DNA from 2 places in the Geodermatophilus sp. SYSU D01176 genome. Region 1 is predicted to be linked to the other one. Evidence: riboswitches for the same ligand, from Rfam matches in the RefSeq annotation. Region 1 holds a riboswitch; the other holds the start of a gene.
What was found. A riboswitch is a leader RNA that binds a small molecule or an ion and turns the genes downstream of it on or off. The one in region 1 is predicted to bind cyclic di-AMP.

Region 1 (7,395 bases):
GGCGGTCAGCGGACGGCCTCGTCGGCAGTCAGCGGCACGGTGGGCAGCGGATCCCCAGTATTTCCGGAGCTCTCATGAGTCCCTGCATCCGGGATCAGAGCTGTCCAGAGCAGGATCAACCGGGGCTCAGCCAGCCAGGGTCATCTTGGAGCGCCGCAACTGGTCGACTCGATCCGTAATGATCTTCGTTCGGGGCAAGCAGCACCTAGTTGATTTCCGAACCCGGCAGATGGGGGGTATTCCGTTTCAGTTGATGGTAGAAAGTGGGCCAGATCAGAGCTGAAGACCAAGATCTTGCACAAGGGCTTACTCTTCCGCGTTGAGGTGGTCATGCTGCGGCTCGAGGACGACGGAACCCCCGTGTGGATGGAACTGGCTGTTCGATACATGCCGGATTTCTCGGTGATTCGAGGCTTCTCCGTGAAGGTCGATGACGATCTCATCTTCTCCGATGGTGTCATGTCCGGATAGCGCTGGTGCTCATTGCGGGTGCCTGGTGCTCCGCCAGTGACATGCTCCGCGTTTGCGGTTCCGCGGAGGGGTGGCCCTCGCGATGACGGTGTCGGGGTCCCTGGTCCAGCTGAATGGATTGCGGCCTCGAGCACATCGCGGAGGTGGGGCGGGTGGGGCTCGAACCCACGACCCAGGGATTATGAGTCCCATGCTCTGACCGGCTGAGCTACCGCCCCGCGGTGTCCAGCCTGCCAGACGCGCGGGCCGACTTCAGGGCGCGGTGCCGATGGCGTCGATCGCCGTCCGGGCCTGCCCCCGCAGCGCGTCGGAGATCGGCGCGGAGCCGGCCACCTCGGCGGCCGCGGCCTGGCCCTCCTCGCTCGTCACGTACGTCATGAAGTCCGCGACCAGCTCGGCAGTCAGCTGGTCCTCGTACGCGGTGCAGCCCAGGTGGTAGCTGACCAGCACGATCGGGTACTGGCCGGACTCGGCCGTCGTCCGGTCCAGCTCCAGGGCGAAGTCGTACGGACCCCGGCCCGGCAGCGGCTCGGACCCCTCGACGACCGCGGCCGCGGCTTCCGGCGTCGGCGCGACGAACTCCCCACCCACGCCGATGCGGGCCACACCCAGGTCGCCGGCCTGGGAGAGGTCGGCGTACCCGACGGTCCCCGCGCCCCCGGCCACGGCGGCCACCACGCCGGAATTGCCCTGCGCTGACTCGCCGCCCTCCACCGGCCACTCGCCGTCCGGCTCGTACGGCCAGGCCTCGGGGGCCGCGGCAGCCAGGTACTCGGTGAAGTTCTCCGTCGTCCCCGACTCGTCGGACCGGTTGACCGGGGTGATCGACGTGGCGGGCAGCGCGACACCGGGGTTGTCGGCGGCGATCGCCGGGTCGTCCCAGCTGGTGATCCGCCGGGCGAAGATGCCGGCGAGCGTGGCGGGGGAGAGGTCCAGCTCCTCCACCTCGGGCAGGTTGTGCACGACGGCGATCGGCGAGATGTAGTTCGGCAGCTCGAGGACCTCGCCGCCGCAGCGCTCGCGGGCCGCGACGAGCTCCTCCTCGTCGAGTGGCGCGTCCGAGCCGGCGAAGTCGATGCCGCCGGCGACGAACTGCTCGCGACCACCGCCGGAGCCGACCGGGTCGTAGTCCACGGTCACGTCCGGCTGTACGGCCGAGTAGCCGGCGGTCCACCCCTGCATCGCCGCCTGCTGGCTGCTCGCCCCGGCGCCCACGAGGGCGCCGGACAGGTCCCCGGCGGCCAGGGCGCCCTGGTCGCGCTCGTTGGGGGGCACGTACTGGGACAGCGCCACCGCTGCGCCGGCCACCGCGGCGACCCCGACGGCCGCGGCGAGCTTCCTCCGGCCAGACACCCGCGTCCTCCCGCCGTCCGGCCCGCGCACTGCCGTCGGGCGTCCTGGCGCGACCCTAGGCGTCCCACCCGGACCGCGCCGATCGGCACCGGAGGGGCCGTTACACCGGCCGGGCGCGCGTCGCCCGGCCGGTGTGGACGACGGCCGGAGGGCGTCCACAGCGCCCGATCGGGTGACTCCGTGAGCGACATCACAGCCGGTTCTGCGCATGCGGGCCGATCGGCGGGGGAATCCGGGTGCATCCGGCGTCCGCGCTGGTCGCATCGCGCGTCCCCGCCGTCCCACCCGCCACCGCTGCGCAGCGGATCGCTGACTCGACGTAGTGGAGACCGGGTTTCGGTGGCAAGGGGACGCTCCGGCTGCGTTACCCGATCGTGACCCGGGGCCGGAGGCCGTGTAGCTTTCCCGACGGCCCAGCCGGGCTCAGCTCCTCGGGAACCGAGGGCCTCGGCGCGGCCACCGCCGAACCGTCGACGCCCCGTCCGGGGCCGAGGCGGACCGGGGACCCACCGAACACCTGGGGTGAGTCCTGTATGCGCACGCGTTGCGCAGGCAGGTAGGGCGCCGTCCGGCCCGAACCCGTCAGCTAACTCGGTAGGCGGTCGCGAGGATGGGAGAACAGTCGCCTTGGCGACCCTGCACCGCCAGAACACCGTGCTGCCCTGCGCCACCTCTCCGCGCAGCCGCCTCCGGGCACCCCGCCGGGCCGTCGTCGTCGCCGCCGCGGTGGCCGGGCTCCTGGCCGGCACGCCGATGGTGGCCGGCGCCGCCCCCGAAGCCGAGCAGGCCTCGCTCGAGGAGCAGGTCGCTGCCATCGAGGAGCAGGTGAAGGCCGCTGAGGAGCAGCTCCAGCGCATGACCGTGGAGGCCGAGGCCGCCGCCGACGCCGCCCTGGTCGCTCGCGCCCAGCTCGCCCAGGGCCAGGCCGAGGCCGAGCGGACCGCCGCAGAGCTCGCCGCCGCCCAGGCCGACGTCGCCACGGCCGAGGAGGACATGGCCGACCTCGGTCGCGAGGCCTACATGGGCGCCGAGGACCGCTACGGCGACCTCGAGCTGCTGCTCGACGCGCAGAGCCCGACCGAGCTGCTGCAGCAGGCCGCGACCATGGAGCAGCTGGGAGACCACCGCGCCGACCGGCTGCAGGAGTTCCTCACCGTCCAGGCGCGGGTCGAGGAGGCCGACCGTGCCGCCAAGGCCGCCGTCGCGCAGCTCGGCGAGCTCGCCCGCAAGGCCGACGAGGCCGAGCGGGCCGCCAACGAGCACCTCGCCCGGGCACAGGTCGACTACGACGCCCGCGCGGCGGAGAAGGCCCGCCTCGACGAGGAGCTCCGCCTGGCCGGTGAGCGGCTGCTCGCGGCCCAGGGTGCCGCTGACGCGGCTGCCGCGTGGCAGGCCCAGCAGGCGCAGCAGCAGCAGGCGCTGGCGAGCGCGTCCGGCACCTCCGGCATGCCGACGGCCGGGCGGGTGACCTCCTGCTACGGCCCGCGCTGGGGGACCATGCACCAGGGCATCGACATCGCCGCCCCCATCGGCACCCCGATCTACGTGCCCGAGGACGGCGTCGTCCTGCAGGCCGGCCCGGCCAGCGGCTTCGGCCAGGCCGTGTACGTCCAGCACGGCGACGGCCAGATCACCCTCTACGGGCACGTGAACCAGTTCTTCGTGAGCGCCGGCCAGGTCGTCCAGGCCGGGGACCACATCGCCGACGTCGGCAACAAGGGCCAGTCCACCGGGCCGCACCTGCACTTCGAGGTGCACCAGGGCGGGCTGTACGCCAGCCGGGTCAACCCGATGCCGTGGCTCCAGTCGCACGGCATCTCGCTGGGCGGCGCCTGCTGAAGAAGGACCCCGTCCTCCTCACCACTCGCAAGCTCGCGGTGAGCCTCTGGACGGGGCCTGGAGTGGTCCCCCGGCGGCCGCGTCGCGTCTAGCGACGTCCGCGCAGCCGGCCCAGCAGCCCGCCCACGCCGCCGAGCGTCTGCGCGGCCAGCTGGAGGATCGGCCCGCCGGGGATGCCGGGCGCCGAGTGCACGATCGGCGCCAGGGCCAGCAGGCCGCCCAGCTCGTGCACCCGCAGCCGCCGCCGGGCCAGCGCGGCCACCGGGTTGACCCGCCCCGAGGCCGCCTCCAGCAGCAGGTCCACGGGCGCCTCCACCGCGGTGCCGTGGACGTCCCCCGCCGGGGTCGGGTGCACGGTCCATCCCCGGCCGTCGGCGGCGAAGGCCCAGCCGCCGTCCGGGGTCGCGAGCGTCGCGCCGCCGCTGACCCCCTCGCGGGCGGCCAGCGCGCCGGTCACGTCGGCCAGCGCGGCCAGCCCCGCCTGCAGCACCGACGGGGGAGGAGGCGGCGCCCCGCACGGCACCAGGTCCAGCCCGTGCACCGCCAGCTCGTACGCCTGGCCGAGGACGACGCTGAGCAGCGGCAGCCGGCCGACGACGGCGACCGCGGGCGCGGTGTCCAGCTCGACCGGCTCCTCCGCCAGGTAGTGCGCGGTGGCGTCCCGGTTGCGGCGCAGCGCGGCCAGCACCTCCGCCCGGGGCGCGTCGCGGTGTGCCGCGGTCACCCGCGCGTTGGTCGCGTCGACCTCCGGCGGCGCCCCCGCCCCGCCGGCCCGCGCCGAGGCGATCAGGTCGGGCAGCGCGGCGTGGTCGTCCCAGAGGCCCAGGTGCACGCACACCTCGTGCACCCGCCAGCCCGGCAGCCGGGTCGGCCGGTCGAGGTCCACGGCGTCGGCCTGCTCGAGGAAGGCGTCCCACGCGCCGAGCACCATCGGCCCGACCGTCTCCCGTCCGGCGTCGGCCATGCCCCGGTGCTGTGGGGTGTCCCCGGTTCGCGCCATGCCCGCCTCCTACCCGGCGCGCACCGCGGCAGGCGTGGTGTGGACCTCGCCGCACCCCCGTCCGCGACCCCCGCACGGGTGAGGACCGTCAAGGTGGAGCCGCTCCGCGTCGATGCCCGGTCCATGGACGACAGGCCGGCCCGGGACCGCCGCCGCACCCGCTCCCGCGGGCCGCGCGGCCCCTGGACCGCGCTGCGCGCCGCCCTGTACCGCCAGCTGGCCGACGACGACGACCGGGCCGCCTACTGGGTGCGCCACGTGCGGCTGGGCGTCGGGCTCACCGAGGTCGCCGCCCTGGCCGTGATCGGGTACGCCCTCCTGACACCGGGCGCCGCGGGGCGCACGGTCGTCCTGCTGGCCGTGGCCGGCGCCGCGGTCCTGGCGGCACCGCTCCTGCTCGTGGTCCCGGTGGCGCAGATGGTCCGTGGCCCCCGCGGCAGCCTGCTCTTCTACGGCTGGAGCCTCGCGGTCACCGGGCTGGTGACCGTCGGCGCCCGGGCGGACGGCGGGGCCGACAGCCCCCTCTTCGCCCTGCTGTTCATCACCCTGGGTTTCCTGGGCGTCGCCTACCCGCCGTGGGGCGTGGTCACGATGGGCGCCGTGATGACCGGCGCCTACCTCGTGTGCGTCGCCGGCGCCGGCCTGGACTCGTCGGCGTCCTTCATCGGCGTCGTCATGGGCACCTACACCGTGCTCTGCGCGATGGCGTCGGCCAACCACTGGGAGTCCTACGACCGGCAGCTGCTGCTGCTGCGCACCTCCGAGGTGCTCGCCGCCACCGATCCGCTGACCGGCTGCCTCAACCGCCGGGCCTTCCTCGACCGGCTGGACCGCGCGGCGTCGGCCGCCGTCGAGGGCTGGGTGGTCTGCCTGGTCGACCTGGACGGGTTCAAGGGCGTCAACGACCGCAGCGGCCACGCCGCCGGGGATGCCGTCCTGCGGGCGGTCACGGCGGCGCTGGGCACCGTGGTCCGGGAGACCGACACGGTGGCCCGGCTGGGCGGCGACGAGTTCGCCGTCCTGGCCCGGACGACCCCCGACGACGGCGAGCCGCTCGCCGCCCGGCTGCGGGACGCCGTGGCCCGCGTCGGCGCCGGGTCCGGCGTGACCGCGAGCGTCGGCGTCACCGCCGTCCGGCCCGGCGACGAGGGGTCGGAGGTGCTCGGGCGCGCCGACCAGGCGATGTACCGGGCCAAGGGGGCCGGCGGCAACCGGGTGACCGCGCTCGCCGGCTGACCCGGCAGGCTGTGGACAGAGTCGCCGCGCCCGGCTCGGTGACTACGCTCGGTGAGCGGGTTGCGGTACAGCTCCGTTCGCGCGGTCACCCTCTGTGGACCCGCGGGGGAGATCCTGTGGACGGGATGTGGGGTGGCGGTGGATGCGGCCACTGTGACCCTTACCGCGGAGTACCCCCGCTGACCAGCGCGTAGGCGCTGGCCGCGGATCAGTCTCGTCACATCGGACCCAACTGCCACGCCCGCACTGGCGCGATGGGGTGACCATCGTGCACACTGTCCTCAGGACCCCTGGTCCGAGATCGCTGAACACAGCCTGTCACCGAATCGATCGTCCGTTGGGGAAGACGAGACCGATCGAGTCGATGGAGGTGCCCCGTGCGACGGTCTACCCAGGGTGTCGTCTTCGTGCATGCGTGCCCGAAGGCGCTGTGCCAGCACGTCGAGTGGGCGCTCGAGCGCGTCATCGGCGCGCCGGTCTCCCTGTCGTGGGCCGACCAGCCCGCGGCGCACGGTTCCTACCGTGCCGAGGTCGCCTGGACCGGTGCTCCCGGGACGGGCGCCAAGCTCGTCGCTGCGCTGCGGGCGTGGCCGATGCTGCGCTTCGAGGTCACCGAAGAGGCCAGCTACGGCAACGACGGTGAGCGCATGTCCTACGTGCCCGGCCACGGTGTCTTCCGCGCACCCACGAGCGCCAACGGCGACATCGTGGTGAGCGAGCAGCAGCTGCGCTCCCTCGCGGCCAGCGCCACGTCGATCGAGGCGTTCCGGCACGGGGTCGACGAGCTGCTCGGCGCCGCCTGGGACGCCGACCTCGAGGTCTACCGGCACGCCGGCGACGGCAGCCCGGTCACCTGGCTGCACCAGGTCGTCTGAAGGACGGCCGGGTCGAACGCCAGATCACGATCCGACCACGACCGGAGGGCGGCTCCGCCGCTCCCGTCGTAGGCTCAGACCGGTCGTCCGGACGTCGTCGGGGAAGCGGCGTCCGGGCGACCAGCCATCTCCCCACACGAGCGGGCCCGGCACCTCCACCGAGGTGCCGGGCCCGCTCGTCGTGCTCCTGCGCTACAGCGGGATGTTGCCGTGCGCCCCGCGCCCGGACGGCGCCGCCGCGAGGGCCGCGACCAGCCGCCGCCGGGTCTGCGACGGGTCGACCACCTCGTCGACCACCCCGATCTCCAGGGCCCGGTTCACCCCGCCGGCGATCCGCTCGTGCTCGGCGGCCAGCCGGGCGTGCAGCGCCTCGCGCTCCCCGGGGGGGGCGGCGGCCAGCTTCTTGCGGTGCAGGATGCCCACGGCGGCCTTGGCGCCCATGACCGCGACCTCGGCGCCCGGCCAGGCGAAGACCGTCGTGGCGCCGAGCGACCGGGCGTTCATCGCGATGTAGGCCCCGCCGTAGGACTTGCGGGTCACCAGTGTCACCCGGGGCACCACCGCCTCGGCGAAGGCGTGCAGCAGCTTGGCGCCGCGGCGCACCACGCCGTCCCACTCCTG
Region 2 (7,395 bases), on a different contig from region 1:
CGAGGTCGAACGGGGCGTTGTGGGCGACCAGCACCGCTCCGCGGGCGAACTCGAGGAAGAGCGGCAGCACCGAGCCGATGCGCGGCGCCGCGGCCACCATCGTCGAGGTGATCCCGGTGAGCACGCTGATGTAGGGCGGGATCTCGCAGCCCGGGTCGACGAGGGTCTGGAACTCGCCGAGCACCTCCCCGCCGCGCACCTTGACCGCGCCGATCTCGGTGATCGCGCTGTCCTTGGGCGACCCGCCGGTGGTCTCCAGGTCCACCACGACGAAGGTCACCTCCGCCAGCGGGGTGCCCAGCTCGTCGATGGTGGCCTGTTCGTAGCGGGGCAGCCCGGCCGCGGCGCGGGCCGCCGTCCCGGCCAGGCGAGCGGGGGAGAGCGGCACCGGCCGGGCGGGGGAAGGGCGCACGGGGCGGACGGTAGGTCGGGGCGCTGACAGTCCCGGGGACGCGCGCCGGGGACCAGGACCTCCTCGCTCTTCCGGGGGACCCGGGCACCGTCCTCTGGTGCGCCCGCGGGGCCGCCGGGGACCATCGCGTCGAGGACCGCTGCGGTCCCCGACTCGCAGAGGTGGTCCGTGCACTCGCTCTCCCGGTGGCGCCCCGGCCGTCGCGCGGTGGCGTCCCTGTCCGTCGGCATCGTCGTGCTCGCCGCCGTGCTGACGTCGGCGACGCCCGCGGCGGCCGACCCCGCAGGCCCGGCCGTCGCGACCGCCAGCCTCCTGCACAGCCCCGAGCTCGACGAGTTGCAGCGGCGCGCTGCCGGTGTGCAGGCCGACCTGCAGGAGCGGCAGTCCCGGGTCCTCGCGGCCCGGGAGGCCCTCGCCGCTGCCGAGGCGACCGCGGCTCAGGCGGAGGCCGACATCGTCGCGGCGGACGCCGACCTCGCTCGGGCCCGGGCCGAGGTGGCCCGCCACGCCTCGGCGGTGTACCGGGACGCCGGCGAGGTCACGCCGCTGTCGGTGCTGCTGTCCGGTGGGGGGCCCGGGGACGTCGTCGCCGCGGGGGGCCTGCTCGACGCTGCCGAGCGGCACGCGGCCGCGGTGGTCGCCGCGGCGGAGCGTCGACGGCAGGAGGCGGCGGCGCGGCGGGCGGAGGCGGAGCGGACGCGGGAGACCGCCCGTGCGCGAGCGGCGGAGCTCACGACCGAGACCACCGAGCTGGAGGCGGCCGCGGCCGCGGCGAGCCGGGACCTGGAGGCCGCCGTCGCCGCCGTCGACCGGCAGCTGGGTCGGCAGCGGGAGGAGCAGCGGGCAGCCGGCCGGCAGGCGGCGGCCGACTGGCACGGGTACCTCGGCGAGCTGGCCGCGGCCGGCGTCGCGCCGCCGCCGGCCGCGGTGCTGCGCGACCCGGCGGCGAGCCTGCCCGACGGGCTGGTGCCGGTGCCGGCGGCCGGCGGTGGCGTGCAGGCCGGGGCGGCCCAGCTGCCCGGCGCACCGGATCCCCTGGTCGTCCCCTCGGCCGAGGCGGTCGCCGCGGTCAGCGCCGCAGTGGACACGCTGGACCTGCCCTACGTCCCCGGCGCGGCGGGGCCGGACGCGTGGTCCTGCGGATCGCTGGTGCACGCCGTCTACGCCTCGGTGGGGATCGACCTCCCGGACGACCAGGCGGGACTCCACGCGGTGACCACGCCGGTCGACCCGGCCGACGTCCTCCCGGGGGACCTGGTCTTCCTCGGTGCCGGGCGATCCGGTCCGGGCAACGTGGGCATCGCCCTCGACGGGCGGACGGTGCTGGCGGCCGACGCCCGCGCCGGTGCCGTGGTGGTCGGCCGTCCGGCGGCCGACCGGGTGCTGGGCGCCGGGCGGCCCGGCCTCGGGCCACGCGCGGCCGTCCCCGCGACCGGACCGTCCGGCGGGGCGCTGCCCGTCGAGTGCGGCGACGTGCGGTACCCGCCCGAGACCTCCGGAGGGCGGGCGTGGGGCGGTTTCCCGAACGGGCTGATCCCGCCCAGCGCGATGTGCCCGCTGGGGGTCGCCGGCCACCTGCTGCGCTGCGACGCGGCGGCGGCCTACCGGGGGATGAGCAGCGCCTTCGCCGGTGCCTTCGGGACACCGCTGTGCCTCACCGACTCCTACCGGAGCTACGCCGGCCAGGTGCGGCTGTACGGCGAGAAGCCGGCGCTCGCGGCGGTGCCGGGCACCAGCGACCACGGCTGGGGCCTGGCCGTCGACCTGTGCGGTGGCGTCGAGCGGTTCGGGACGGTGGAGTACGCCTGGATGGTGGCCAACGCCGGCCGCTTCGGCTTCCTGCACCCGCGCTGGGCCGATCCCGGCAACGGCCGCGAGGAGCCCTGGCACTGGGAGTACGCCGGCGGCTGAGCCGGAACTGTCGGTGCCCGCTCCTAGCGTCCTGCCCGGATCGACCGGGGCCTCGGACGGCCTTGCGCGACCAGGGTCGGCCGGCTGAGGAGGAGACCGTGCACATCGACTGCGACACCTGCACCGCCCGCGGCACCGGCTGCGGGGACTGCGTCGTCACCGTGCTGCTGGGAGCGCCGCCGGGCCGGCGCGGGACCGACCCCACCGTGGTGCCGATCACCGGCCGGCGGGACGACGGGCGCACCGCGGAGGACGTCGTCGTGCTGCCGCCGGGGGTGGTCGTGGAGTTCGACGAGGTCGAGCGCCGCGCCGTCCGGGTGCTGGCCGACGCCGGTCTGGTGCCGCCGCTGCGCCACGAGCACCCCACCCGGCCCGCCCCCGTCCGGCGGGCCGCGCCTCAAAGGCGAACCCGCGGACAGGGCACCGGGCGGCGCACCGGCTGATCCAGGGCGCCGCTCCGTCTGTCGCCCGCACGGGTGACCGGCCGCGTGGCGAGCCGGCGACGCGGCGCTGACCTCACGGTTCACCGTGCCCCCGTTCGCCACTCCTCGCACGGCCCCCGTACGGTGACGCGGTCCGGCCGGGTGGTCGTCACCACCATCCGGTGACCTCGGCCGGTCACCGCCGAATCGCCCGACGCGCCGCACCGGCGCCGAGGGGGAACCAGGGACCCACCGCAGCACTGGGGTGAGTTCTCCCGCGCGCCGCTCCGCCGGGGCGCGGGGATAGGGCGCCTTCTTCCCAGCCCCAACCCGTCAGCCAACTCGGTAGGCGGTCGCTGGGGAAGAACGGAGAGCCGCCGCCCGTGGCGACCCCCGCCCTGCCCTGGGGCATGCCGTCGATCAGTTCCAGCCCACCCCTCGGCCGCGTTCCGCCGCGCCACCCCGTCCCGCGACACCCCGTCCCGCGCCACCCCGTCCCGCGGCATCGTCCGCGGACTCGTACGGGCAGCACCGCCACCCTCGCCCTGACGCTGGTCCCAGGGACCGCCGCCGCGGACCCGGAGGAGACCACCAGCGCCGCGCGGGCCGCTGAGCGGGCCGCCCGGGCCGCCCACGAGCTCGAGGTCGTCACCGAGCAGGTGAACGAGGCCCGCGAGACCCTCGCGCAGCAGCAGGCCGCCGACCATGCGGCCGCCGGGGCCCAGGCGCAGCTCGACGCGCTCGACGGCCACATCCGCCAGGTCGCCCGCGCGGCCTTCACCTCCACCTCCGGCGACGGCATGGCCGAGCTGGACCTGCTGATGACCAGCGGGTCGGCCGAGGAGTTCGTCTCCCGGCTGGCCACCCTCGACGCGATCGCCGGGCACACCACCGAGGTGCTCCACGAGGTGGCCGACTCCGCCGCCGCCCGGCGCACGCTGGACGACGTCACCGCCCGCCAGGCCCGGCTCGAGGCGGACATCGCCGACTACCAGGCGCAGTACGATGCGCTGTCGGCGCCGCAGCAGCAGGAGGTCGTGGCCGCGCACGCCGGGCAGCCGGTGACCGCCGCGCCCGCGGCCGCGGCCAGCGGCGTCGCGCAGGCCGCCGTCGACACCGCGCTGGCCCAGGTCGGTGACGTCCACGTGTGGGGTGCCGGCGGGCCGGATGCCTTGGACTGCTCCGGGCCGACCCAGTACGCGTACGCCGCGGCCGGCATCAGCCTGCCGCACTCGTCGCGGATGCAGGCGACGATGGGCACCGCGGTGTCCCGGGCCGACCTGCAGCCGGGCGACCTGGTCTTCTACTACAGCCCGGTCGGCCACGTGTCGATGTACATCGGCAACGGCCAGCTGGTGCACGCCTCCACCCTCGCGCGGCCGGTGGAGGTGGTGAGCGTGGACTCGATGGGCGGCATCGTCGCCATGCGCCGCATGGCCTGACAGCGGTTCGCGGGTTGGTCGGAGGGTGGGTCAACTGGTGAGATCGGCGATCTCTCACGCGTCGAGGCCGGTGACCGTACGAGACCGCCGATCTCGCCGCCGCGACGGCACGAACCGTCAACCGATCAGCACACCGCTGTGAGGCGATGACATCGTCGGCCCACCGGCCGACCCCGCCGTGCCGCTGCGATCGGGGACCGCACCGTGGCCAGGCGCCGTCCCCGGCCGCCGTGGAGCCGCTGCCCGTGTCCCGGTCGGTGGAAGGACCCCCTCCTCCCCACCCCTCGCCCGCTCGGGGCGGTGCCCTGGAGGGGGCCTGCGGGCTCCGCGACCGGTCCAGCGCCGCTGGGTGCCGGCCTCGGCCGCTGCGGTGCCCGACCTAGGATCGGCCGGGTGAGCGAGGCGGGCGGGACGAGCTCCCGCCGGGCCGCGCTGCTGGTCGCGGTCGTGCTGGGCGCCGCCCTCGCCGTCGTCCTCGTCGTGGTCCCGCCGTGGACGGTGCTGACCGAGCCGGCGGGCGGGCGCACCCCGGTCGACCCGTCCTCGGTCCTCCCGCCGGACCGGCTGGCCCGCGCCGAGGCCTTCGCCGCGGCGCTGCGCCCGGCGTCGCTGACCTCGCTGGTGCTGGGCCTGGCCGTCTCCGCGGCGCTGGGGCTGACGCCGCTCGGCGCGCGGCTGGTGCGCGCCGTCGCGAGACCGTTGGGCGGCGGCCGGCTCGCCCAGGTGCTGCTCGGCACGGCCGTCGTGGTCGGGGTGGGCCGGCTGGCCACCCTCCCGGTCTCGGCGTACGCGGAGGTCGTCCGGCACCGGTACGGCCTGTCCACCCGCGGGTGGGGGCTGTGGCTGCGCGACGTCACCGTCTCGACCGCCATCGGTGCCGCGCTCACGGCCCTGGCGTTGATGAGCTTCCTGTGGCTGGTCCGCCGGGCGCCGCGCACCTGGTGGGCGTGGGGGACCGCCGTGGCCGCGGGCTTCGTCGTCGTGGGCTCGTTCCTCTCCCCGGTGGTGATCGAGCCGGCGTTCAACCGCTTCGAGCCGCTGCCGGCCGGGGAGCTGCGCACCCGGCTGCTCGACCTGGCGGAGGAGAACGGCACCCCCGTGCAGGACGTGCTGGTGTCCGACGCCTCCCGGCGGACGACGGGGCTGAACGCCTACGTCTCCGGGTTCGGCTCGACCCGCCGCGTCGTCCTCTACGACACGACCCTGGAGCAGCTCCCCGAGGACGCCGTCGTCTCGATCGTGGCGCACGAGCTCGGCCACGTCGTCCACCGCGACGTCCTCACCGGCACGCTCGTCGGTGCGCTGGGTGCCGCGGGCGCCGTGGCGCTGTGCGGGTGGCTGCTGTCCTGGACACCGCTGCTGCGCCGCGCGGGCGTCCAGTCGCCCGCCGACCCGGCCGTCGTCCCCCTGGTGCTGCTCCTGCTGTCGCTGGGCGGGCTGCTGAGCACCCCGGTGCAGAACCTGGTGTCGCGGCACGTGGAGGCGCGCGCCGACCTGCGGGCGCTCGAGCTGACCGGGGACGCCGGGGCGTTCACCGCGATGCAGCGGGAGCTGTCCGCGACCAACCTCAGCGACCCGGACCCGCCCGACGCGTGGCAGTGGTTCTTCGGCTCGCACCCGACCGCCGCGCAGCGCATCGCGTTCGCGGAGGACTGGCAGCGGCTGGAGGACGCCGGGTGAGGACCCTGGTCGTCACCAACGACTTCCCGCCGCGCCAGGGCGGCATCCAGACGTTCGTGGCCGCGCTGCTGGCCCGCCGCCCGCCGGGGTCGCTGGTCGTGCTCGCCTCCCGCTCCCCCGGCTGGGAGGCCCACGACGCCGCGCTGCCCTACGAGGTGGTGCGCCACCCCACCGGCATGCTGCTGCCCACCCCGGGCGCGGCACGCGCGGCGGCCGGCCTCGCCCGCCGGCACGGCTGCGACACCGCCTTCTTCGGAGCCGCCGCGCCGCTGGGGCTGCTCGCGCCGGCGCTGCGGGAGGCCGGGGTCCGGCACCTCGTCGGCGCGACCCACGGCCACGAGACCGGCTGGGTCGCGCTACCGGGGGCGCGGCAGGTCGTGCGGCGGATCGCCGCCGGTCTCGACGTGCTGACCTACATCAGCGACTACACCCGCGACCGGCTGGCACCGGCGCTGGGCCGCGTCACCCGGATGGCGCAGCTGTCGCCGGGGGTGGACGTCGACCGCTTCACCCCGGACGCCGACGGGACGGCCGTGCGACGCCGCTACGGGCTGGGGACGGCGCCGGTCGTCGTCTGCGTGTCCCGGCTGGTGCCCCGCAAGGGCCAGGACGTGCTGGTGGCGGCCTGGCCGCGGGTGCTGGCGGGGCACCCCGGCGCGCGGCTGCTGCTGGTCGGCGGCGGCCCGCTGGAGGAGCGCCTGCGGCGGGAGGTCGCGGCGCGCGGGCTGGGGCACTCCGTCGTCCTCACGGGGCCGGTGCCACCGGCCGGCCTGCCCGAGCACTACGCGGCCGGCGACGTCTTCGCCATGCCCTGCCGCACCCGCCGCGGGGGCCTGGACGTCGAGGGGCTGGGCATGGTGTACCTGGAGGCGGCGGCCTGCGGGCGGCCGGTGGTGGCCGGCACCTCCGGCGGGGCCCCCGAGACGGTGCAGGAGGGCGTGACCGGCCACGTGGTCGCCGACCCGCGGTCGCCCGAGCAGGTGGCCGCGGTGGTCAGCGGGCTGCTGGACGACCCGGAGCGGGCACGACGGATGGGCGCGGCCGGCCGGGCGTGGGTCGAGCAGCGCTGGTCCTGGACGTCGATCGCCGAGACCTTCGAGACCCTGCTGCAGCCCGCACAGCACTGAGCCCCGCCCCGCACGCAGCGGGACGGGGCTCGGTGCCGTCGGTTCAGCGCGCGTAGAGCGCCTCGACCTCGTTGTCGAACTCCTTGAGCACCACGGACCGCTTGAGCTTCAGGCTGGGCGTCAGCATCCCGTTGTCCTCGGTGAAGTCGGTGCCGAGCACCCGGTACCTCTTGATCGCCTCGGCCTGGGACACCGCCTTGTTCGCGTCGGCCACCGCGGCCTCGATCTCGGCGAGCACGTCGGGGTCCTCGGCCAGCCGGGCCGCGGTCAGGCTCGTGTCCTTGCCCTTGGACTCCAGCCACAGCGGCAGCGCCTCCTCGTCGAGGGTGACCAGGGCGGCGATGAAGGGACGCTGGTCGCCGACGACGATGCACTGGCTGACCAGCCGGTGGGCGCGCAGC

Region 2: linked by a shared signal. The riboswitch ahead of ACI78Z_RS01650 (C40 family peptidase) and the one ahead of ACI78Z_RS18350 (peptidoglycan DD-metalloendopeptidase family protein) in region 1 are both predicted to bind cyclic di-AMP.

The regions. Positions count from the first base shown of each region.
Region 1 covers NZ_JBJGYN010000038.1:39,530-46,924, reverse strand. The annotation lists gene ACI78Z_RS18370 (toll/interleukin-1 receptor domain-containing protein) at 1-283, shown strand, start outside; gene ACI78Z_RS18365 (hypothetical protein) at 331-471, shown strand; tRNA gene ACI78Z_RS18360 (tRNA-Ile) at 616-689, opposite strand; gene pstS (phosphate ABC transporter substrate-binding protein PstS) at 724-1,824, opposite strand; cyclic di-AMP (ydaO/yuaA leader) riboswitch at 2,289-2,440, shown strand; gene ACI78Z_RS18350 (peptidoglycan DD-metalloendopeptidase family protein) at 2,452-3,663, shown strand; gene ACI78Z_RS18345 (maleylpyruvate isomerase N-terminal domain-containing protein) at 3,752-4,663, opposite strand; gene ACI78Z_RS18340 (diguanylate cyclase domain-containing protein) at 4,787-5,899, shown strand; gene ACI78Z_RS18335 (DUF3145 domain-containing protein) at 6,277-6,774, shown strand; gene ACI78Z_RS18330 (acyl-CoA carboxylase subunit beta) at 6,967-7,395, opposite strand, start outside.
Region 2 covers NZ_JBJGYN010000002.1:8,064-15,458, forward strand. The annotation lists gene ACI78Z_RS01635 (DEDD exonuclease domain-containing protein) at 1-412, opposite strand, end outside; gene ACI78Z_RS01640 (D-alanyl-D-alanine carboxypeptidase family protein) at 620-2,323, shown strand; gene ACI78Z_RS01645 (hypothetical protein) at 2,422-2,766, shown strand; cyclic di-AMP (ydaO/yuaA leader) riboswitch at 2,964-3,112, shown strand; gene ACI78Z_RS01650 (C40 family peptidase) at 3,129-4,187, shown strand; gene ACI78Z_RS01655 (M48 family metallopeptidase) at 4,581-5,867, shown strand; gene ACI78Z_RS01660 (glycosyltransferase family 4 protein) at 5,864-6,994, shown strand; gene ACI78Z_RS01665 (AMP-dependent synthetase/ligase) at 7,038-7,395, opposite strand, start outside.